Regions from separate parts of the Ralstonia sp. 25C genome, predicted to be linked through region 2. Evidence: predicted binding sites of a transcription regulator. Region 2 holds the regulator's gene; each other region holds the start of a gene.

Region 1 (7,114 bases), 1.6 Mb from region 2:
TCTGGCTTAGATCGACGGTGGCGGTGAGGGCTCGGCCGGGTGCGTGTGCGCGGCCTCTGCATCTTCTTCGGCAGCCGCTGCACGATTGGTGCGCCACGCATACAGCACCGTGATCAGCACATAGACGATAGGCGCCCCTTGGCCCGCCACCCAGTACGCGAACGGCCAGCCAAAAATGTGCATCGACAAATCGCGCGCGAAGAACGCCACGACGAACGTCACCACAAACCATATCCCCAGCAGCGCGGCAATCCAGCGCATGTTGGTGATCCAGCGTCGGCGTGCTGGGGTGCCGGGCGTGATGCTCATGCGCTCGGCGCCTCATCCGGCGCGCAGCGGTGCAGCGTGATGCGAAAACGCGCGCCCGCCAGCCGCGGCGATGTTTGGTACACGTTATCGAGCACCTCGATATCGCCGCCATGCTGCTGCACGATTTCCCGCACGATGGCCAAGCCCAGGCCACTGCCTTCCGCCTGCGTGCCAAGGATGCGATAGAAGCGCTGCATGACGCGTTCCCGCTCGACCACGGGAATGCCGGGGCCCGTGTCGTCCACGTCAATAAAGACGAACGGCTCGAACGGCGCCGTGGTGATGCGCACCGTGATATGCCCGCCGTCGGGCGTGTAGCGGATCGCGTTGTCGAGCAGGTTGTTGAGCATCTCGGCGAGCATCGTCGCGTTGCCGGGCGTCATGACCGGCGGGCCGGGCTCTTCGAAGCCGAGGTCGATCTGCTTGGCCCACGCCTTGGGCAGCCAATCCGCCACGACTTGGCGCGACAGCGCGCAAATATCCAACGGCACCAGGCCGTCGGTCGCCCCCATGTTCTCCATGCGCGCCAGCGAGAGCAGTTGCTTGACGAGGTGCGCAGTGCGGTCCGAGCTGTCAGCGATATGGGCCAGTGTGCGGCGCAGTTCGTCCGGCGATTGCTCGCGCTGGGCCAGCTCGGCTTGCATGCGCAGGCCGGCCAACGGCGTCTTCATCTGATGCGCCGCATCGGCAATGAAGCGCTTTTGCGTCTGTACCGATTGCTCCAGCCGCCCGAGCAGATCGTTGAATGACGCCACCAGCGGCGTAAGCTCCTGAGGCGCCGCGCCTTCATCAATGGGGCTGGTGTCGCCCGGGTTGCGCGCGCGAATGCGCTCCTGGATTGCATTGAGCGGCGCCAGCCCGCGCGTGAGCCCGAACCAAACGAGGATCACCGCCAGCGGCAGGATCACAAACTGCGGCAGGATCACGCCCTTGATGATTTCGTTAGCCAGTTGGGCCCGCTTGTCGAGCGTCTCGGCCACCTGCACAAGCGCAGGTTTGCCGCCGGTCATGCCGGGGCGCTGCACAAACGTATACGCCACGCGGATCTCAGCGCCGTGGATATGGTCGTCGCGCAATTGCACGAGGCTGCCGGCGCTGGCGTCTTCTTCAGGGGGTAGCGGCAGGTCGCGATCGCCCGAGACGAACTCGCCACTCTCGCCCAGCACCTGGTAATAGATGTTGTCGGTCTCGTCGGCACGCAGAATTTCCCGCGCGGAGATCGGCAATTGCAGCGTCACGCGTCCATTCACTTCGCGCAATTGCTGGCTGAGCACGATGGCGCTCGATTCCAGCGCGCGGTCGTACGGCGCATTCGCAATCGACTTGGCCACCAGATACGTCACCGCAATGCTCATCGGCCAGAGCAACAGCAGCGGCGCGAGCATCCAGTCGAGAATCTCGCCGAAGAGCGAGCGCGCGACGGGCCGGGTGGCGTCGTCTTCGAGGTGGGGCAAGGTATCGGCGAGGTCGCGGTCGTCCGTCTGGGGCGCCGCGCTGGCAGGGTCAGGCTGCGGTGCGCGAGGACGGCGCCACGGCCAGGCCAGCCGATCACCCATGGGCGGCGGTTGCGGCAGGGGTCGGGGCGGCCGCGCGTTCCAGGCAATACCCGAGCCCGCGCACGGTGGCGATGCGGATGCCGTCTACCTCGATCTTCTTGCGCAGCCGGTGAATGTAGACCTCGATGGCGTTGTTGCTGACTTCCTCGCCCCAGCCGCACAGGTGGTCGACCAATTGTTCTTTCGATACCAGTCGGCCGACGCGGGCGAGCAGGATCTCCAGCAGCCCGATCTCGCGTGCCGACAATTCGACCAACTGATCGTGGATATAAGCAATGCGCCCGACCTGATCGAACGCCAGCGGCCCATGGCGGATCAGCGTGGCCCCGCCGCCTGCGCCGCGCCGCACCAGTGCCCGCACGCGCGCCTCCAGCTCAGAGAGCGCGAATGGCTTGGCCATGTAGTCATCGGCGCCCAGGTCCAGGCCCTTGACGCGTTCTTCCACACTGTCGGCGGCGGTCAGGATCAGCACCGGCAGCATCGCCCCGCGCGAGCGCAGGCGCTTGAGCACCTCCAGCCCCGACATGCGCGGCAGGCCCACGTCGAGGATCAGCAGGTCATAGGTCTGGGCCGTCTGCGCAGAGAGCGCAGCATCGGCGGTGGCCCCGTCGGAGGCTTGGTCGACGGCATAGCCGGCCTGCCGCAGCGAGCGTGTGAGCCCGTCCGCCAGGGTGGCGTCGTCTTCGGCAATCAGGATGCGCATGCGTGTCTCCCCGCGATGCTCGGGCGCGTGTCTAACTCGCCCATCCCGCCCGCTACATGGTTTTTGCGCGACATTCGTGTTGGAGACTTGTCAAAACCACTGGTTTTTTATACAGTACTCCGAATTCGCGGTGCTGTAGTCTTGGCGGCGCTAAAGTCATGGAATTGGGCCGTTTCAGAGCGATCACCTCGCGGCCCGTTGTTGCAGGCAACCGCTGGAATCGCAAGCCCCTGCGGCCCATTTATACACCAATTTGCACGAAGGACGACCATGGAAGACGGCAAGAAGGCAGCCACGATGAGCGCGGAAAAGCAGAAGGCGCTGGCTGCTGCGCTCGCGCAGATCGAAAAACAGTTCGGCAAGGGCTCCATCATGAAGATGGGCGACGCCGAGGTGGAGCCGGTCCAGGTTGTTTCCACCGGCTCGCTGGGGCTGGACGTGGCCCTGGGCGTCGGCGGCCTGCCGCGCGGCCGCGTAATTGAAATCTACGGCCCGGAATCGTCGGGCAAAACCACGCTGACGCTGCAGGTCGTGGCCGAGATGCAGAAGCTGGGCGGCACCTGCGCGTTCATCGATGCAGAACATGCGCTTGACGTCACTTATGCTGACAAGATCGGCGTGAGCGTGCCGGACCTGCTGATCTCCCAGCCGGACACGGGTGAACAGGCCCTGGAAATTGCCGACGCGCTGGTGCGCTCGGGCTCGGTCGACCTGATCGTCATCGACTCGGTGGCCGCACTGGTGCCGAAGGCGGAAATCGAAGGCGAGATGGGCGACGCGCTGCCCGGCTTGCAAGCCCGCCTGATGAGCCAGGCGCTGCGCAAGCTGACCGGCACCATCAAGAAGACCAACTGCATGGTCATCTTCATCAACCAGATCCGCATGAAGATCGGCGTGATGTTCGGTTCGCCGGAAACCACGACGGGTGGTAACGCGCTCAAGTTCTACGCTTCGGTGCGCCTGGATATCCGCCGCATTGGCTCGATCAAGAAGGGCGACGACGTGGTCGGCAACGAAACCAAGGTCAAGGTCGTCAAGAACAAGGTGGCGCCGCCGTTCCGCGAAGCCATCTTCGACATCCTCTACGGCCAGGGCGTGTCGCGCGAGGGTGAAATCATCGACCTGGGCGTGGAAGCCAAGGTGGTCGAGAAGTCCGGCGCCTGGTACAGCTACGGCGGCGAGCGCGTCGGCCAAGGCCGCGACAACTGCCGCGAATACCTGCGCGAGAACCCCGATTTGGCGCGCGAGATCGAGAACAAGGTCCGCGAAGTCCTGGGCGTGACGCCGATGGACGCTGTTGTGGTGACCGAGGAAGTCGGCGAAGAGTAATTGGGTTGGCCGTCGGCGCAGATCGGCGGCTCTATCGAGCTTCATACGCCTGCCGTCCCCCAACGGCGGGCGTTTTTTCTTTGGGCGTGAAAGCGTATGCCGTTGCCCCGTCAACCGTTGTCGCTCAAGGCGCGCGCGCTGGGCTATTTGTCCCGGCGCGAGCACAGCCGGGCGGAGCTGCGCCGCAAGCTCGCTCCGCATGCGGAATCGCCGGAAGAGGTCGATGCGCTGCTCGACGGGCTGGAGCGTGAAAACTGGCTGTCCAACACCCGCTTCGCCGAAAGCGTGGTGCACCGTCGTGCCGGCCGCTACGGCACTGCGCGGCTGATGCAGGAACTGAAAACGCATCACCTCAGCGAAGAGACACTCGGCGAGGTCAAGGTCCAGTTGCAAAGTACCGAGGCCGCCCGGGCCAAGGCGTTGTGGGACAAGCGCTTCGGCCGGCCACCTGCCGACCTGGCCGAGCGTGCCAAGCAGGTCCGCTACATGATGGCGCGTGGTTTCTCGCGTTCCGTGGTGTCACGCATCATCTCGGGGGCGGATGAACTGCTCGGCGACGGTGACGATCCTGCGTGAACGTCGCCGATCTCGCGACAATCTGCGTGGACAATCCTTCTGCGTGCCGATCCCGCGCGTTGCGCCCTCTGCGGTTGTTGTCACCGCGCTGCTACCGCGTTGCAGCAACTGACCCGGTTCAGTCGTGACGACGTGTTAAAATCCAAGGCTTCGATATCGCCCTCTACTACCGTGGCAGGGCGGTTGTGCTCGTGAGTGGCGGCGACTGCGCAGCCATGCACGTTCTACAGGTGTTGCGCAGCACATTTGCGCGCCTCCCTCCATCGGTCCTATCGGTCTGTCTGGTTCATGCCTTTGTCTGCCCCCGTCCCGCGCGCCATGCGTCACCGCCGTGCCATCACGGTGGAGGCCTATTTGCGGGAAGACGGCCTGTGGGACATCGAAGCGCACCTGACCGATGCTAAGCCGCGTGACATCGCGCTCGCTGGTGGCAACGTCCGCCCGGAAGGCCAGCCGTTGCACGACCTGTGGCTGCGCGTGACCATCGATACCCACATGAACGTGGTCGATGCCGAAGCGTGTTCCGATTGGGTGCCGTACCCCACGCATTGCGACACGATCGGCCCGGCCTACCGCAAGCTCATCGGCCTGAACCTGATGAAGGGTTTCCGAAAGGCCTCGCGTGAGAGACTCGGCGGCGTGGCGGGGTGTACGCACCTGACCGAACTCTGCGGCGTGCTGCCGACCGCCGCCATTCAGGCCTTCGCGGGTGACGTTTTTCCGGTGCGCGACAACTCCAACGACCACCGGCCGATCGAGCCTGGCGAGACGCCGCCTTACCAACTCCACGGCTGCCATGCCCTGCATCTAGAGGGCGAGGTGGTCCGCAAGCACTATCCGCGCTGGTTCGCTTACCAGCCCGAAGCCAAGATCCTACCGCCAGCTACCGAGCCGTCGCCGGAACCGTCGTCCTGACGGGACTGAGCCGCTCGCACGCATTTTTTCGACCTCAACATTCATCACACTCACTCTGCCTAGCAAAGGAAACACGCATGAATATCCATGAGTACCAAGGCAAGGAAATCCTGCGCAAATACAATGTGCCGGTTCCGCGCGGCATTCCGGCCTTCTCGGTCGACGAGGCCATCAAGGCTGCTGAAACCCTGGGCGGCCCGGTGTGGGTCGTGAAGGCACAGATTCATGCGGGTGGCCGTGGCAAGGGCGGCGGCGTAAAGGTTGCCAAGAGCATGGACCAGGTCAAGGAATACGCCAGCAGCATCCTGGGCATGACGCTGGTGACGCACCAGACCGGTCCGGAAGGCAAGCTGGTCAAGCGCCTGCTGATCGAAGAAGGCGCGGACATCAAGAAGGAACTGTACGTGTCGCTGGTGGTGGACCGTGTGTCGCAGAAGGTCGCACTGATGGCCTCGAGCGAAGGCGGCATGGACATCGAAGAAGTTGCCGAGTCGCACCCGGAAAAGATCCACACGCTGATCATCGAACCGTTGACCGGCCTGACCGACGCTGACGCTGACGACATCGCTCGCAAGATCGGCGTGCCGGATGCTTCGATCGCGCAAGCCCGCCAAGCCCTGCAAGGCCTGTACAAGGCATTCTGGGAAACCGACGCTTCGCAAGCGGAAATCAACCCGCTGATCCTGACCGGCGACGGCAAGGTCATCGCGCTAGACGCCAAGTTCAACTTCGACTCGAACGCGCTGTTCCGTCACCCGGAAATCGTGGCTTACCGCGATCTGGATGAAGAAGATCCGGCCGAAATCGAAGCCTCGAAGTTCGACCTGGCCTACATCTCGCTGGACGGCAACATCGGCTGCTTGGTGAACGGCGCCGGTCTGGCCATGGCCACGATGGACACCATCAAGCTGTTCGGCGGCGAGCCGGCCAACTTCCTCGACGTGGGCGGCGGTGCCACCACCGAGAAGGTGACCGAAGCCTTCAAGCTGATGCTGAAGAACCCGGACGTGAAGGCCATCCTGGTCAACATCTTCGGCGGCATCATGCGTTGCGACGTGATCGCTGAAGGCGTGATCGCCGCGGCGAAGGCTGTGTCGCTGTCGGTGCCGCTGGTCGTGCGCATGAAGGGCACGAACGAAGACCTCGGCAAGAAGATGCTGGCCGACTCGGGTCTGCCCATCATCGCCGCAGACACGATGGCAGAGGCCGCCGAGAAGGTCGTGGCCGCAGCCGCCGGCAAGTAAGCCGCCCGCTGAACCAACCATACGCGAACGCGAGTTGCGCTCACTGAGGCGACTCGCTGCCAAAAGGCCAACAAGGATTACAGCATGTCGATTCTGATCAACAAAGACACCAAGGTCATCACCCAGGGGATCACCGGTAAGACCGGCCAGTTCCACACCCGCGGCTGCCGCGACTACGCCAACGGCAAGGCCGCCTTCGTGGCTGGCGTGAACCCGAAGAAGGCCGGCGAAGACTTCGAGTGCATCCCAATCTACGCAACCGTCAAGGACGCCAAGGCACAAACCGGCGCAACCGTGTCGGTGATCTACGTGCCGCCCGCAGGCGCCGCTGACGCAATCTGGGAAGCCGTTGAGGCCGAACTGGACCTGGTGGTTTGCATCACCGAAGGCATCCCCGTGCGCGACATGATGATGGTCAAGGACAAGATGCGTAAGGCCGGCAGCAAGACGCTGCTGCTGGGCCCGAACTGCCCGGGTCTGAT
Region 2 (7,114 bases):
TCCGAGATTTCGGTCGCGCGGTTTTCGCCGCCGCCCGAGCCCGACATCAGCTGCAGGTAATCGATGACGATCAGGCCGAGCTGCCCGCACTGACGCGCCAAGCGACGTGAACGCGCACGCAGCTCCATCGGGTTCAGCGCCGGCGTTTCATCAATGAAGAGCTGCGCATCGTTCATCTTCTGGATGGCGTGCGTCAGGCGTGGCCAATCTTCGTCGAGCAGGCGGCCGGTCCGCAGGCGGTGCTGATCCAGCCGACCGACCGAACCCAACATACGCATAGCGAGCTGCGTACCCGCCATTTCCATCGAGAACACGGCCACCGGCAGACCCTGCTCCACCGCAACGTGCTCGCCGATATTCAGCGAGAACGCAGTCTTGCCCATCGAAGGACGGCCTGCCACGATGATCAGGTCGCCGCCCTGCATGCCGCTGGTCATGCGGTCGAGGTCGACAAAGCCCGTCGGCACGCCGGTGATATCGCTCTGGTTATCGCGGTGGTACAGCTCATCGATCCGCTCGACCACCTGCGTCAGCAACGGCTGAATTTCCAGGAAGCCCTTCTGACCGCGCGCGCCCTCTTCCGCAATCGCGAACACCTTGGATTCGGCCTCGTCCAGCAGTTGCCGCACGTCGCGCCCTTGCGGGTTGAAGGCGCCGGCAGAGATTTCGTCGGCAATCGTCACCAACTGGCGCAATACGCCGCGGTCGCGGACGATTTCCGCATAGCGACGGATGTTGGCGGCGCTCGGCGTGTTCTGTGCCAGCGCGTTCAGATAGGCCAGGCCGCCCACCTCTTCCGCCTTGCCTGCCGCCTGCAACTGCTCGTACACCGTGATCACGTCAGCCGGCTTGGCCTGCGAGATCAGCTTGCCGATGTTGTGGAAGATCAGCCGGTGGTCGTAGCGGTAAAAATCGTGCTCGTTGATGAAATCGGCAATGCGATCCCAGGCGGCGTTATCCAGCAGCAACCCGCCGAGCACCGATTGTTCGGCCTCGATGGAATGCGGAGGCACCTTGAGGGAATCGAGCTGGGGATCGGAGGGCGCGTTCATGGCGGGATTATAACGGCGCTGCTCGGTCTTCAATCTGCACCCCTGACACAAAGGACAACAAAAAAGGCAGAGACTTTCGTCCCTGCCTTCTTGACTCGCGTTGGCCGCTTTCCGGCTGCCGCGAGTTAAAGCGTACGTGCTTAGACGGTCTCGCCTTGCACCGACACGGTCACGTCGACTGCCACATCCGTGTGCAGCGACACAACAACCGCGTGCTCGCCCACGGTCTTCAGCGGGCCGTTCGGCAGACGCACTTGCGCCTTCTCGACCTTGAAGCCTTGTGCGTTCAGCGCATCAGCGATGTCGTGGTTGGTGACAGAGCCGAACAGACGGCCATCCACACCAGCCTTTTGCGACAGTTGCAGCGCCAGGCCATTCAGCTTTTCGCCTTCGGCTTGTGCTGCCGCCAGCTTTTCAGCGGCCAGCTTTTCCAGCTCAGCGCGACGGGCTTCGAATTCCTTGATGGCGGAATCGGTAGCACGGCGGGCTTGCTTGTTCGGGATCAGGAAGTTACGAGCGTAACCGTCCTTCACACGCACCACGTCGCCCAGGTTACCCAGGTTGACGACCTTCTCGAGCAGAATAATTTGCATTGTGAGTTCTCCTTATCCCGCTTGATTAGTGCTTGTGCTGATCGGTGTAGGGCATCAGCGCGAGGAAACGTGCACGCTTGATGGCCGTGTCCAGTTGGCGCTGATAGATCGCGCGCGTGCCGGTCAGGCGGGCCGGCGTGATCTTGCCGTTCTCGCCGATGAAGTCCTTGAGCGTGTCCAGATCCTTGTAGTCGATCTGCTCAACGCCAGCGACGGTGAAGCGGCAGAACTTCTTGCGCTTGAACAGCGGGTTTTGCTGCTGGAAGCGCTTCTTGTTCTTCGCGTCGCGCTGCTTCTTGTTCATGAATGCCATGATTCAATCCTTTACGAATACGTTACATCCGGAGATGTGAAAGACCAGTGCTTTGCTGCTGCGGTGCTTGCGAGCTAGAAACCCGACGCAATCCAGGACGGTACCCGGAGCGATGCGGTCCAGAACAGAGGCCATCTTGCCGGCTGCCAGTGCTTCCATCGAAAACTCGATCTGCCGCACTGTCTGTGCTTCCATCGCCTGCCCGCTGTAGGTCAACAGGCAATTGACGATGGGCACACCGGCTGGGGTATATCGCATCACCTCGCGCTCGACCAATGTGGCGACGAGCTGCAAACGGTTGATGGCGTGATCCCTTTGGGCTTCGTCCATGCTCGCGGTGCGTAGTTAAACTTGCGCCGCACCGCGCGGCATCAGGCGGCCTGTTCGGTTTGAGCGGCGGCCTTCTTGGCCTCTTCGCGCGCAACTTCCTTCATCATCGGCGACGGAGCCGTTTCAGCCTTCTTGGTCTGAACGATGAGGTGACGCAGCACTGCGTCGTTGAACTTGAACGCGTGCTCGAGCTCAGCCAGGGTTTCCTTGCCGCACTCGATGTTCAGGCACACGTAGTGAGCCTTGGCCAGCTTCTGGATCATGTAGGCCAGTTGACGACGGCCCCAGTCCTCGACGCGGTGCACTTGGCCGCCTTGCGTGGTGACCGTGCTCTTGTAGCGCTCGATCATCGCGGGCACTTGCTCGCTCTGGTCCGGATGGACGATGAACACGATTTCGTAATGACGCATTGACGCTCCTTGTGGATTAAGCCGCCCGGGCGTCACACTCCGGTGCAGCAAGGTTGGTTAGCCTGCCATTATACGCAGACTCAACCGATTCTTTCAATACCGATCAATGACTTGCTGCAGGGAAGCAGTTTCTGCCTGGGCGCGCCCGGCAGCAATGAGCAGCATCAGCAGCACGCGCCCCTTGTACGGGTTGAGCGTGCCGGTCGAGGCCCAACGCTGCGCATCAGGTTGCGGCGGCACGATGCCCGCGCCTGTACGTGTTGAACGCAGCACAAAAACGCCTTGTTCGCTGGCGCGATTGAGCGCCGCCTCAAGGTTCACGTGAATGGAACCGGCGCCGGTCGCGGCGACCACCAATCCCTTCACGCCGGCAGCGACCAGCGTATCGACGAGCCGCGCATCCGGCTGCGCATAGCTGGCCAGCACCTCCACCCACGGCCATTGCCCAACGGGCGGCATCGGCAACACGTCCGCCGAATCGGGACGCTGGACCGCCCGTTGAAACTGCACCTGGGTATCGAGCACGAAGCCAACCGGGCCAACGTCCGGCGAGACAAACGCCTCCACCGCGTAGGTATGGGCTTTCTGCACATCGCGCGCGGCGTGGACCCGCTGATTCAGCGCCACAAGCACCCCACGCCCGCGCGACGCCGGGCTCGCCGCCAGCCGCACCGCGTTCAGCAGGTTCAGCGGGCCATCGGCCGACAGCGACGTCGACGGCCGCATCGCGGCAGTGACCACGATGGGCGTATCGCCTTGCTGCGTCAGGTGCAGCAGCATGGCGGTTTCTTCGAGCGTGTCCGTACCGTGCGTGATGACCACCCCGTCCACGCCCTCCACGTCAATCCAGTGGCGAACGCGGGCGACCAGCTTTTCCCAGACATCGAAGGTCAGATCCTTGCTGTCGATCTGAGCGACCTGCTCGGCGCGCACATTGGCAATGCGCTCAAGACCGAGCTTGCTCGCCGCGAGCAGTTGATCGATGGGAACGGCGCCGGCGCGGTAGCGTGCGGCGGAGCCAGCGTCGTCAGCGGAACCGGCGATCGTGCCGCCGGTGGCGAGGATGGCGATGGTAGGCAAGGACATCGTTGCAGGGATCCGTGATGAGGAAGCCGCGCATTGTATCCGCGTGTCACGCCTTTGCCGACGCGGATTTGCCCTCGCCCCGCCACAAAAGCAAAACGCCGACCCAGGTGACACATGGGCCGGCGTTTGCAGGGGATGCGGCGTCGCTTATTTCTCGACGAAAGCGCGTTCGATCACGTAATCGCCCGCCTCGCCCATGCGCGGCGAGATCTTGAAACCACGCGCGTCGAGGAGCTTGCAGGTGTCTTCCAGCATCGCGGGACTGCCACAGATCATGGCGCGGTCCACGGCCGGATCGAGCGGCGGCAGGCCGATGTCAGCGGAAAGCTTGCCGTTATCGGCCAGATCGGTCAGGCGACCCATGTTGCGGAACGGCTCACGCGTGACGGTCGGGTAGTAGATCAGCTTTTCGCGGACTTGGTCGCCAAAGAACTCGTTGTTCGGCAGCTCGCTAGTGATGAAGTCAGCATAGGCCAGCTCACTCACCTGACGCACGCCGTGCAACAGCACGACCCTTTCGAAACGCTCGTAGGTTTCGGGGTCTTGAATGATGCTCATGAACGGCGCCAGGCCGGTGCCCGTGCCGAACAGGTAGAGGTTCTTGCCGGGCAGCAGGTCATCCAGCACCAGCGTGCCGACCGGCTTCTTGCTCACCAGCAGCTTGTCGCCCACCTTCAGATGCTGCAGGCGCGACGTCAGCGGGCCGTTCTGCACCTTGATGCTGAAGAACTCCAGGTGTTCTTCATAGTTCGGGCTGGCGATGCTGTAGGCGCGCATGAGCGGCTTGCCTTCGACTTCGAGGCCAATCATGACGAAATGGCCGTTGTGAAAGCGCAGCGCTTGGTCGCGCGTCGTCTTGAAGCTGAAGAGGGAGTCGTTCCAGTGGTGGACGCTCAGAACGGTCTCTTGATTGAAAGCGGACATGGTGATGTTCGGGCCGGCCTGTGAGCCTATGTGGCAGTGCGGAATACGGTCAAGGCCTTGATTTTATGCGATTCGCCACGGTCGCGCCTGCATGGATTGCGCATAAGCTTCTAACCAGCCGCATGGGTTTTGACGTGGATCAGCCGCATGCGCACCACCGATTCGCGCATCCAGCAACAAGTCACAACAAAATCACTTGCGCTTCCCGCGTCACTGTATAAAATCACAGCACCTGTTCAAATATACAGTACGCCGATGGCCACCCTCACCCCCCGCCAGCAGCAGATTTTCGACCTGATCCATCAGACGATCCAACGCACCGGCTTCCCGCCCACGCGTGCAGAGATCGCCGCGGAGTTCGGATTCTCCTCGCCCAATGCCGCTGAGGAGCATTTGCGAGCGCTGGCGCGCAAAGGCGTGATCGAGCTGACCCCGGGAGCCTCGCGCGGCATCCGGTTGCGCACGATGGGCGATGCAGCACAGCACCAGTTTTCGCTGCCATCCATGGGGCTGATGCAACTGACGCTGCCGCTGGTGGGGCGCGTCGCTGCCGGTAGCCCCATCCTGGCGGCTGAGCACATCGACCGCCAATACCAGGTGGACCCATCCCTCTTTTCCGCGCAGCCCGATTTTCTGCTGAAGGTCCGCGGCATGAGCATGCGTGATGCGGGCATTCTGGATGGTGACCTGCTGGCAGTGCAACGCGCCACGGAGGCGGCCAACGGAAAAATCGTTGTCGCTCGCCTGGGTGACGACGTGACGGTCAAGCGATTCCAGCGCAAGGGGCGTCACGTTGAACTGATTGCCGAGAACCCCGACTTCGAGCCGATCCACGTGAATCTGGATCGCGATGAATTTCACCTGGAGGGCTTGGCCGTCGGTCTGATTCGGCCTGCTGCTCCATAAGCCTGCGGCGCGTCTCTCGCGCCAACTCTTCCGCTATTTTGCCCCACCAGGAGGTGAGCCGCTGGCTCGCCAGGGCAGCTGTTTGCCATCTACATCTGCTGCCCGCCTTTTCATCCGAACCTACGAGGTCTGCCATGCGACTCGGATCGATGTCTTCCCGCCGCCGCCCGGTCCATCCGGTGCCCTTCCGCCAAACCCAGGGCGTGCGCATCTATCAAGGGGAACAGCGCCGCACGATGGTTGGCAGCATGGAGGCGATCTGCCGCATGCTGGATGCGATTCCCGCAGCCTCGCGCGCAGCAGGTGTTGAGGTTTTTTGAACTGTTTGAAGCACGCTACGACAGCGATCAGGGCATACCCCAATGCTGTCGCCGCAACTGATTTCATACACTGGCCGAGCCCTGAGGACAGGGCTTTCTTCAACTGATTTTCGGCCCGCCATTTGAGCGGGCTGTTTTTTCAGTCTCGTGTCGATGCGACGGCACATTGGCGAATGCTTCCCAACAACACGGACGTTTACCCGGATGTTGTTTGCCGCGCGTGACAGTAGTATTGCCAATGCCCTCAGGGGCAATGAGATCGCTGAATTGGAAGCCCGCACATCGCGGGCTCTTTTTTTCTACAGCCGGCCGGTGCTAAACGCTCCCCGCCTTCTCGACGAGAATCCGCGCCTCCCCGCGCGGATGGGCCACATGCTCGCAGCCGACCCCCGCAAAGAAGATGTCGCCCGCCTGTAGCGTCGCGACTTTCTCGTCTTCGGCTTCGCGGTAGTGCATGTCGACCGTGCCATCGAGCACCACGAAGACCTCCTCGCCGTCGTTCACGTGCCAGCGGTAGGGCTGATCAGTCCAATGCAGGCGCGTGGTGATGCCGCCCATGTTGGCGATATCGAGCGCGCCCCAGGCACGCTCGGCGGTGAATGACTTGGCGCGGATGATCTTCATGGCAAAGGCGTGGCGATTACTGCATCGACTGCAGGTTGCCGATACGCACCAGCATCTCGGTGAACATCTGCATATCGAGGTCGAGGTCCGGCACTTCCTTGTACTCGTTGGCGTTGTGCGCGGTGTACTTCTTGCCGGGCATGGCCGGGCCGAAGTTGATGGCATTCGGCATCAGCTTGGCAGTGGTACTGCCGGCGGTCGGCACCGGCTTCGCGTCCAGGCCGGTCGTATCGCCGTAGATGTTGAGCAGCGTCGACAGCCACGCGCCCTTCGGGTCACGCGCCATCCAGTTGCCTTGGTCGTAGCTGATCTCCAGCGCGACGTGATTGGCGTTGGCCCACGCGTTGATCTTGTCGGCAACCTCGCCGCGCAACGCATCGGGCGTCTTGCCGCGCGGCATGCGCACATTCGCGGTCACCTCGACGCGGCCGTTTTTGTCGCCGATCACCGTGGGCGAAATCGTGAGCGGGCCCATGAAGTCGTCCTTGTAGGCAAGACCCATGGTGGTGCCGAGGTAGTCCGTGCCGTAGAGGTCGGTCAGGTAGCGCACGGCGTG
Region 3 (7,114 bases), on a different replicon from region 2:
GGATATGTCCACCAACGCAGCCAACTGGATCGTCGTTCTGACATGCGCGTACATGGAGTACAGCACGTGGCGGGGCATGAACGTATATCGCCGCACCGTCGGCTACGAGAGCGTGGTCTGGTGCTGATTAGCGCACCGGTCTGGGCAACAGCCGCTGGATCAAACCATCATGTGCCGCATAGCTCGCCAACAGTGCCTGACCTTCCGCCAGCTCGAATTCACTGAACTCGAACCCCGGCGCAACCGTGCAGCCGACCAGCGCGTAATCATGCGCACCGGCCACGCGCTCGGCCGCAAACCAACGGCCAGCCGGCACCACCGCCTGGTACACCGCCACCTCATCCTCGGCCGCATGGCCCAGGCGATGCGTGCGCACCGTACCGTTGTCTTCCAACACATGCACATTGAGTGAGTCACCTGCATGGAAGTGCCACACCTCATCCGACTGGATCCGATGCCAGGCGGAATATGCATCATCGGCCAACAAGTAGTAGATGGCGGTGGCAGCCGCACGTTCGACGGGCGGGACGCCTCGCTGGACGCGCTCCTCACTGCGATAGGTTTCGCGATAGAAGCCGCCTTCCGGGTGCGGTTCGAGACCGAGGCGGCTGATGAGGCGCTGTGCAGCGGGCGTGATGGGCATGGCGATGAATCCCCGACTCAGCTCTGCTGACGGCGGAACGGAAAGCGCTGCTGGTTGACGAAGCCGTCGGGCATGTAGTCACCCACCACGCCGTACTTTTCCGGGAAGGCCTTCTTCGATTTCACCGCCGTACCGAACAGGTAATCGATGAAGGCAAAGTGCGCGGCGTAGTTCTTGTCGATGGCCTCGTCTTCCGACGAATGGTGCCAGTGGTGGAAATCCGGCGTCACGAAGATGTACTTCAACGGCCCCCACGGCAGGTGCACGTTGGCGTGATTGAACACCGCCTGGAAGCCCACGATGATGATGTAGATATCCACCACGGCCTTGTCGAAGCCCAGCACGAACAGCGGCCCGAGCACTGCCACGCGTGTGACGATCAGTTCAAGAATGTGCTGGCGCGAACCCGCCAGCCAGTCCATCGTCTTCACGCTGTGGTGCACGGCATGGAAGCGCCACAGGAACGGCACCTCGTGATACGCGCGGTGCGTGACGTACTCCATCAGGTCGGCCACCAGCATGCACAGCAGCAACTGCGGGATGAACCAGATGTGCGCCACCATCTGTTGGAAATCCGCATGCACCATCCACCCGAACACGCGGTGGATGAGGAAGTTCACCACCAGCAGCACCAGCCCGACGATGAAGTGGTTCACCGCAAAGTGCACCATGTCGGTCTGCCATTCGGCGCGGAACACGGGCTGCTTCTTGTAGAGCGGGAACAGCTTCTCCAGCAGCACGAAGATCGCCGTGGAGCCGAGCAGATCGAGAATGAACCAATCCATGCCGATATACGGCGTGTGATCCGGAAAGTCGCCCACCGGCACGCGCGAGCCGCCCAAGGCCACGGCCACCACCACAAACAAAAACGCCAGGCCATTCAGGCGTCGGCGGTTATCCAGCACGATATTGGCCAGCGATAACCCGCCCGAAATCAACAGCGAGACAAACAGGATTTGCCGCAGCACATCCACCGAATAAGCGTGGCGCAATTCCGGTGTGGTCAGGTACTGCGGAAAATGAAACGCCAGCACGCCCATCAGGCTCAGGAAACCCAGCACCAGCGCCAGGATCGTCGCGATCATGCCCTTGCCGAATTGAAGCCCGCCGCTGGCGTGCAGCAACGTATTGGCATCGCGGATCGTGGCATCGGCCACGCGGACGATGGTGGGAGAACGCCCCTCTTCGGGTGAGATTGATGGCTTATTTTGGGTATCCATTGGCTGGTTCGCGCGTATTGTTTTGTTTTATTAACAATGCGACTGCCGATTGAACACCGGCCCCCGTTCGCATCGCCGCGCGATTATACGGTTGCGTGAGTGAGGGGTTAAAGCCGAGGCAGTGAATTTGCACGGCGGTCTCTTTGTCGCCTAGGCAATTCGGACCGGGCGAACTGGCTGCGTGCCAGGGCGTTGCGTTTCCCGGCAAGTCCATGCATTGTGAGCCCCGCGCCGAGCGGGAACTCAGGCGCAGGACCACAAGATCAAACGGGGAACAACATGTCTGAAGGATTCCACGTGCACGGGGCGCACGACCACGTGCTTGAACACGCTGCAGAAAGCGGCCACGCCGATAGCTTTGCCGGCCGTATCGCCGTCATGACAGCCATTCTGTTGACGGCTGGGGCCATCTTCGGTTACCAGGGTGGCGCCACGCAAAACGCCGCGCTGCTCGCCAAGAACGAAGCCGCCATCCACAAAACCGAGGCCGCCAACCGTTGGGCCTACTACCAGGCCAAGGGGCAGAAGCAGGCGATTGCTGAATTGACCGCGCAACTGCCCGGTACCGACCAGGCCGCCGCCAAACGCGACGCGCAACGCTACGCCGCCGAGAAAGAAGACATTCGCCGCCAGGCCGAAGACCAGGAGCGCCAGGCCAAAGAGGCCGATGAAGCCAGCGAACTTGCCGTGCACCATCACCACCGGTGGGCGCAGGCGGTGGTCGCCATTCAGGTGTCGATTGCGCTGGCGGCCATCACGCTGCTGTCGCGCCGCCGCTGGCTGCAGGGGCTGTCATATGGCGTGGGTGCCGTTGGTGGCGTGCTGGCCGTGCTGGCGATGCTGCATATCTGATTCACCGCATCGTTGACCGTGCTGGCGGTTGCGCAATAGCAGCCGCCACCGCCAGAATTGCGCCCACACAATCTGGAGTGAAGACGATGACACTCGGCATGCGGATGCGGCGCGCATTGATGATCCTGGGCCTTTCGGCGAGCACGCTGGCCATGGCGGCTGGCTCAACGCCGACGGTCGAGCCCGGCGAGTACGTCTATGTGGAAGGCGGCAGCGCGCACGGCATCCTCAGCATCAAGGGCAACCGTTTCAACATCGAAACCATGGGTGGGAATTGCCATTCGTGTTCGGTGGATGGCACGCTCAAAGGCCGCACCGGCGTAGCCGACGCCTGCCGCATTGCCATCTCAAGCGTATCGAACGATGGCACGCTCAAAGTGGACACCTCCGCCACACAAGATGCCTGCCGCGACTTCTGCGGCATGCGTGCCATGTTCGACGGCGAATACCGCCGCGCGCCAGCCGCCTGTACCGATCGCCAGCGCACGGCGCGCATCGGTCAGGCGCACAAGCAATACGCCGCCAAGAACTACGACGCCGCCCGCACAACGCTGCGTGCGTTGCTCTCCGAATGCGACACCTTCATGGACTGGATCGAACGCGACAAGGCCCGCAGCGACCTCGCCGTCACGGAATACCACCGCGGCGACAACGCGCAATGCCTGGCGGCGCTATCCGATACCGTGGCCGTGCGCTCGCAGGGCGACAGTTCCAGCTTCCTGCCCCCGTGCGATGCCGAAAACTACGCCTCGACCAGCAAGGCGATTCTGTACAACCAGGCGTTGTGCAAGGCGCCGGCCAAGCGCTGACGGGCAATCCATAGAAAAAAGGCCGCTCCGACTGAGGTTGGAGCGGCCTTTTTTGCCTTGCGGGCGCGGTGGTTGTCAGTCCATCAACCGGACCCTGACCTTCTTGCCCTTGACTGTGCCCCCGTTGAGCTTGCGCAGCGCATCGCGTGCAATGCTGTGCTCCACCGCGACATAGGTCGAAAACTCCGTCACGTTGATCTTGCCGATCTGGTCGCCGCGAAAGCCCGCGTCGCCGGTCAGCGCGCCGAGCACATCGCCGGGGCGGATCTTCTCCTTGCGGCCGCCGAGAATCTGCAGCGTTTCCATGGGCGGCAGCAGCGGGGCGTCGTTGCCAGCATCCAGCTCGTCGAGCTTGTGCCATTCGACCTCGCGCCCGAGCGCCTCTTCGATATTGCCGACGCGCCCCATCTCGTCCATGCTCGCCAGGCTCAGCGCCCAGCCGTTCTCGTCGGCGCGGCCCGTGCGGCCAATCCGATGCACGTGCACTTCGGGGTCGGGCGTCACGTCAACGTTGATCACCGCTTCGAGTTGCGCGATGTCGAGCCCACGGGCGGCAACGTCGGTTGCCACGAGCACCGAGCAGCTCCGGTTCGCAAACTGGATCAGCACCTGATCGCGCTCGCGCTGCTCAAGTTCGCCATGCAGTGCAAGCGCGTGAATGCCCTGCGCGCGCAGCACGTCGAGCAGGTCGCGGCATTGCTGCTTCGTGTTGCAGAACGCCAGCGTGCTGACCGGCCGGTAGTGCTTGAGCAGCCGCCCGACCGCATGCAGCCGCTGGTTGTCCGGCACCTCGTAGAAGCGCTGACGAATCTTGCTGTCATCGTGGCGTTCTTCGAGCTTCACTTCTTTGGGGTTGCGCAGGATGCGCTGGCTCAGCTTCGCGATCCCGTCCGGGTAGGTCGCCGAGAACAGCAGCGTCTGCCGGTCGGTCGGGCACTGGCGCACAACCGTCGCGATATCGTCGAAGAAGCCCATGTCGAGCATCCGGTCCGCTTCGTCGAGCACGAGCGTCTTCAGCGCACCGAGCGTGAGGTTGCCGCGTTCGAGATGGTCCATGATGCGCCCCGGCGTGCCGACGACGATATGCGCGCCGTGCTCGAGGCTCTCCGCCTGCGGACGCATCGGCGTGCCGCCGCAGAGCGTCAGCACCTTCACGTTTTCTTCGGCGCGTGCGAGGCGGCGGACTTCCTGCGCAACCTGATCGGCGAGTTCGCGCGTCGGGCAGAGCACCATCGCTTGCACGTCGAAACGGCGGGCGTCGAGCCGCGTGAGCAGCGGGAGCGAGAACGCCGCGGTCTTGCCGCTGCCGGTCTTCGCCTGCGCGATCAGGTCGTGGCCTGCAAGCGCAATCGGCAGGCTCGCGGCCTGGATCGGCGTCATGTCGGTGTAGCCCAGCTGCGCGAGATTCGCGAGCACAGCAGGCGCGAGCGCAAGGGTGCTGAAGGGCGTGGCGGTCGGTTCGATGGTCATGTTATTGCGTTGGATCACTTGAGCGGCTTGCCTTCGATTTGCTTGTAGATGACCCGGCTGTCTTTGGTTTCGACGCGTTTGACATAGTTGCGCGCGCCGCATAGCGCGCAGCGGAACAGTGGCCCCTGGCCCTCATCCTTGATGACGACGTCGGACGGCTCCCACTGCGCGCGGCAGCTTTGGTTGATGCAAGTGAACACGGTTTTCTCTAAATGGATTCGGTGGCACCTCGGTGACGAGGTGGCTGGATCGGGAACGCCCGGCAATGTTAAACAGGGTAACGCTGGTCCGGTTTCACTGGTGGGTCTGTCAGAAAGAAGAAGCACGAGGATGCTTTAGAAACAGGGCAACGTAGGGCGGAAGTTGTGATACTGTATATCCATACAGTATTCGCGGCTTGCCTTGCGCTTTCCATGTTTGCGTCGTCCCCGTCTCTTTTTCCCGCTGAAAGTGAAGCGGATTGCCTCGTCGCCCCTGGGACGGCGGTGCACGGGCCGCGCCTGCCTACGCAAAGAGCCCGGATAGTACCAGCGCCCGAAACGCTGCACCCGGCGCTGTGGCGTGCCGGCAGCCTGGCGCGAGGTGGTGGGCGTGTTCTGACGACGGGTTATGACGCGTTGAATGCCGAACTGCCTGGCGGCGGCTGGCCCCTTGGCGGACTGACGGAGTTGCTGTGCCTGCAACCCGGCATTGGCGAATGCCGGCTGCTGCGTCCGGCTTTATCCACCCTGTGCGAGAGTGCGGGGCGCATTGCCTTGGTCGGCCCGCCTTATCTGCCGAATGCCGTGCGACTCGTCGGTTGGGATTTCTCTCCTGAACAGATCGTCTGGGTGCGCGCTGACAAACCGGCTGACCTGCTATGGGCCGCCGAGCAGATCGTGCGCAGCCAAGCCTTTGGCGGCGTACTGATCTGGCTGAACCAGGTGCGCCCCGGGGCGCTGCGTCGGCTGCAGGTGCTGGCGCAAGCCGGCGAGAGCGCGATCTGGGTGTTCCGGCCAGAGCAGGCGCTGCGCGAGTCGTCGCCGGCGGTGCTGCGGCTGGGGCTGGAGCCGGCGGGTGGGGATGCGCTGTCCATCCGCTTCCATAAGCGGCGCGGGCCGTTGCGCGAAACACCGTTGCTGCTGCCGCTGGCCGATCCGCTGCAGGCTGGCCGCGCCTCCGTACGCCCGTTGCCCGAGCCGTCTACTGAAACCTTCACCATGGACCCGGCCACTGCGGCGTTGCTGGCCGCGCTTTCGTCTCCTTCGTCTTTTGCTGCGCTCGATGCCGTATCGGGCGCTGCTGATCAGGACGCCTCCGATCATGCCGTTCTGGATCGCGGTGCATCTGCCCCGTCTGCCCCTCGACGCACTTCGTCCCCTGTGGTCTGACCCCGCTGCGTTGCCTCTGCCGGTGGTGGTGCTAGAGCAGGAGCGCGTGGTGGCAGCCAACCGCTTGGCGATGCGCGAAGGCGTGCACGCTGGCTTGCGGCGGGCGGGCGCGCAGGCACTGGTGCCGCATGCCGTTCAGTTGGAGCGCGATCTAGCCGCCGAGGCGCGGCTGATGCAGTCGCTGGCGCTGGCGCTGCTGGCCTTCACGCCACATGTCACCTTGGATGTGGTGAGCGAGGCGACCGTGCTGTTGGAGGTCGAAGCCAGCCTGCGCCTGTTTGGCGGACATCGCGCGCTGTGCCGGGCGGTGAAGTATTGCGCGATTCGGCTGGGTGCCATGCCGCAGCTTGGCACCGGGCCGACGGCACGTGGCGCGGCATGGTTGGCCAGTACGCGACCGGCACCAGGGCGCGGGCGTCGGCGTGCGGTACGCCAGGGTTGCGTGCGGCGCGCTGTGCGGCAGGAGCGCTTGTCTTCGTTGCTGGACCAGTTGTCAGTCGATGCGGTAGCCCGCCTTACGCGGCCCGAGTGGCTCGAAGGCCTGGGTTGCCGCACCTTGGCCGACTTGCGCGATTTGCCACGCGCGGGGCTGCGCCGTCGCTGCGGGGCGCTGTTGGTGGATACGCTGGACGCGGCGTATGGCAGCGGACACGAGAGTTTCACGTGGTTTGCCGCGCCACTGCGCTTTGATGTGCCGCTGGAGCTGCCCGGCCGCATCGACAGCGCGGAAGGGGTGCTGGCGGCATCGGA

Evidence for each region. Region 2 encodes LexA, which represses DNA repair genes until DNA is damaged. Its sites were predicted from a motif close to ACTGTATNNNNATACAGT; they were not measured.
Region 1: recA (recombinase RecA) is a predicted target of LexA. The motif match lies at 2,667-2,684, and genes of this name have one in related genera.
Region 3: imuA (translesion DNA synthesis-associated protein ImuA) is a predicted target of LexA. The motif match lies at 5,365-5,382, and genes of this name have one in related genera.

What each region holds. Positions count from the first base shown of each region.
Region 1 covers NZ_CP196737.1:2,800,448-2,807,561, forward strand. The annotation lists gene ACS7SF_RS13160 (DUF4212 domain-containing protein) at 7-309, opposite strand; gene ACS7SF_RS13165 (sensor histidine kinase N-terminal domain-containing protein) at 306-1,865, opposite strand; gene ACS7SF_RS13170 (response regulator) at 1,858-2,568, opposite strand; gene recA (recombinase RecA) at 2,839-3,897, shown strand; gene recX (recombination regulator RecX) at 3,994-4,473, shown strand; gene ACS7SF_RS13185 (DUF2889 domain-containing protein) at 4,762-5,388, shown strand; gene sucC (ADP-forming succinate--CoA ligase subunit beta) at 5,466-6,632, shown strand; gene sucD (succinate--CoA ligase subunit alpha) at 6,717-7,114, shown strand, end outside.
Region 2 covers NZ_CP196737.1:379,500-386,613, forward strand. The annotation lists gene ACS7SF_RS01690 (replicative DNA helicase) at 1-1,052, opposite strand, end outside; gene rplI (50S ribosomal protein L9) at 1,193-1,645, opposite strand; gene rpsR (30S ribosomal protein S18) at 1,671-1,949, opposite strand; gene priB (primosomal replication protein N) at 1,962-2,288, opposite strand; gene rpsF (30S ribosomal protein S6) at 2,330-2,698, opposite strand; gene ACS7SF_RS01715 (asparaginase) at 2,792-3,784, opposite strand; gene ACS7SF_RS01720 (ferredoxin--NADP reductase) at 3,932-4,708, opposite strand; gene lexA (transcriptional repressor LexA) at 4,964-5,614, shown strand; gene ACS7SF_RS01730 (hypothetical protein) at 5,749-5,934, shown strand; gene ACS7SF_RS01735 (cupin domain-containing protein) at 6,250-6,558, opposite strand; gene ACS7SF_RS01740 (dipeptidase) at 6,575-7,114, opposite strand, start outside.
Region 3 covers NZ_CP196738.1:1,886,470-1,893,583, forward strand. The annotation lists gene ACS7SF_RS26995 (hypothetical protein) at 5-127, shown strand; gene ACS7SF_RS27000 (cupin domain-containing protein) at 128-643, opposite strand; gene ACS7SF_RS27005 (sterol desaturase family protein) at 661-1,863, opposite strand; gene ACS7SF_RS27010 (DUF4337 domain-containing protein) at 2,143-2,715, shown strand; gene ACS7SF_RS27015 (hypothetical protein) at 2,820-3,524, shown strand; gene dbpA (ATP-dependent RNA helicase DbpA) at 3,600-4,994, opposite strand; gene ACS7SF_RS27025 (hypothetical protein) at 5,009-5,194, opposite strand; gene imuA (translesion DNA synthesis-associated protein ImuA) at 5,408-6,364, shown strand; gene ACS7SF_RS27035 (Y-family DNA polymerase) at 6,297-7,114, shown strand, end outside.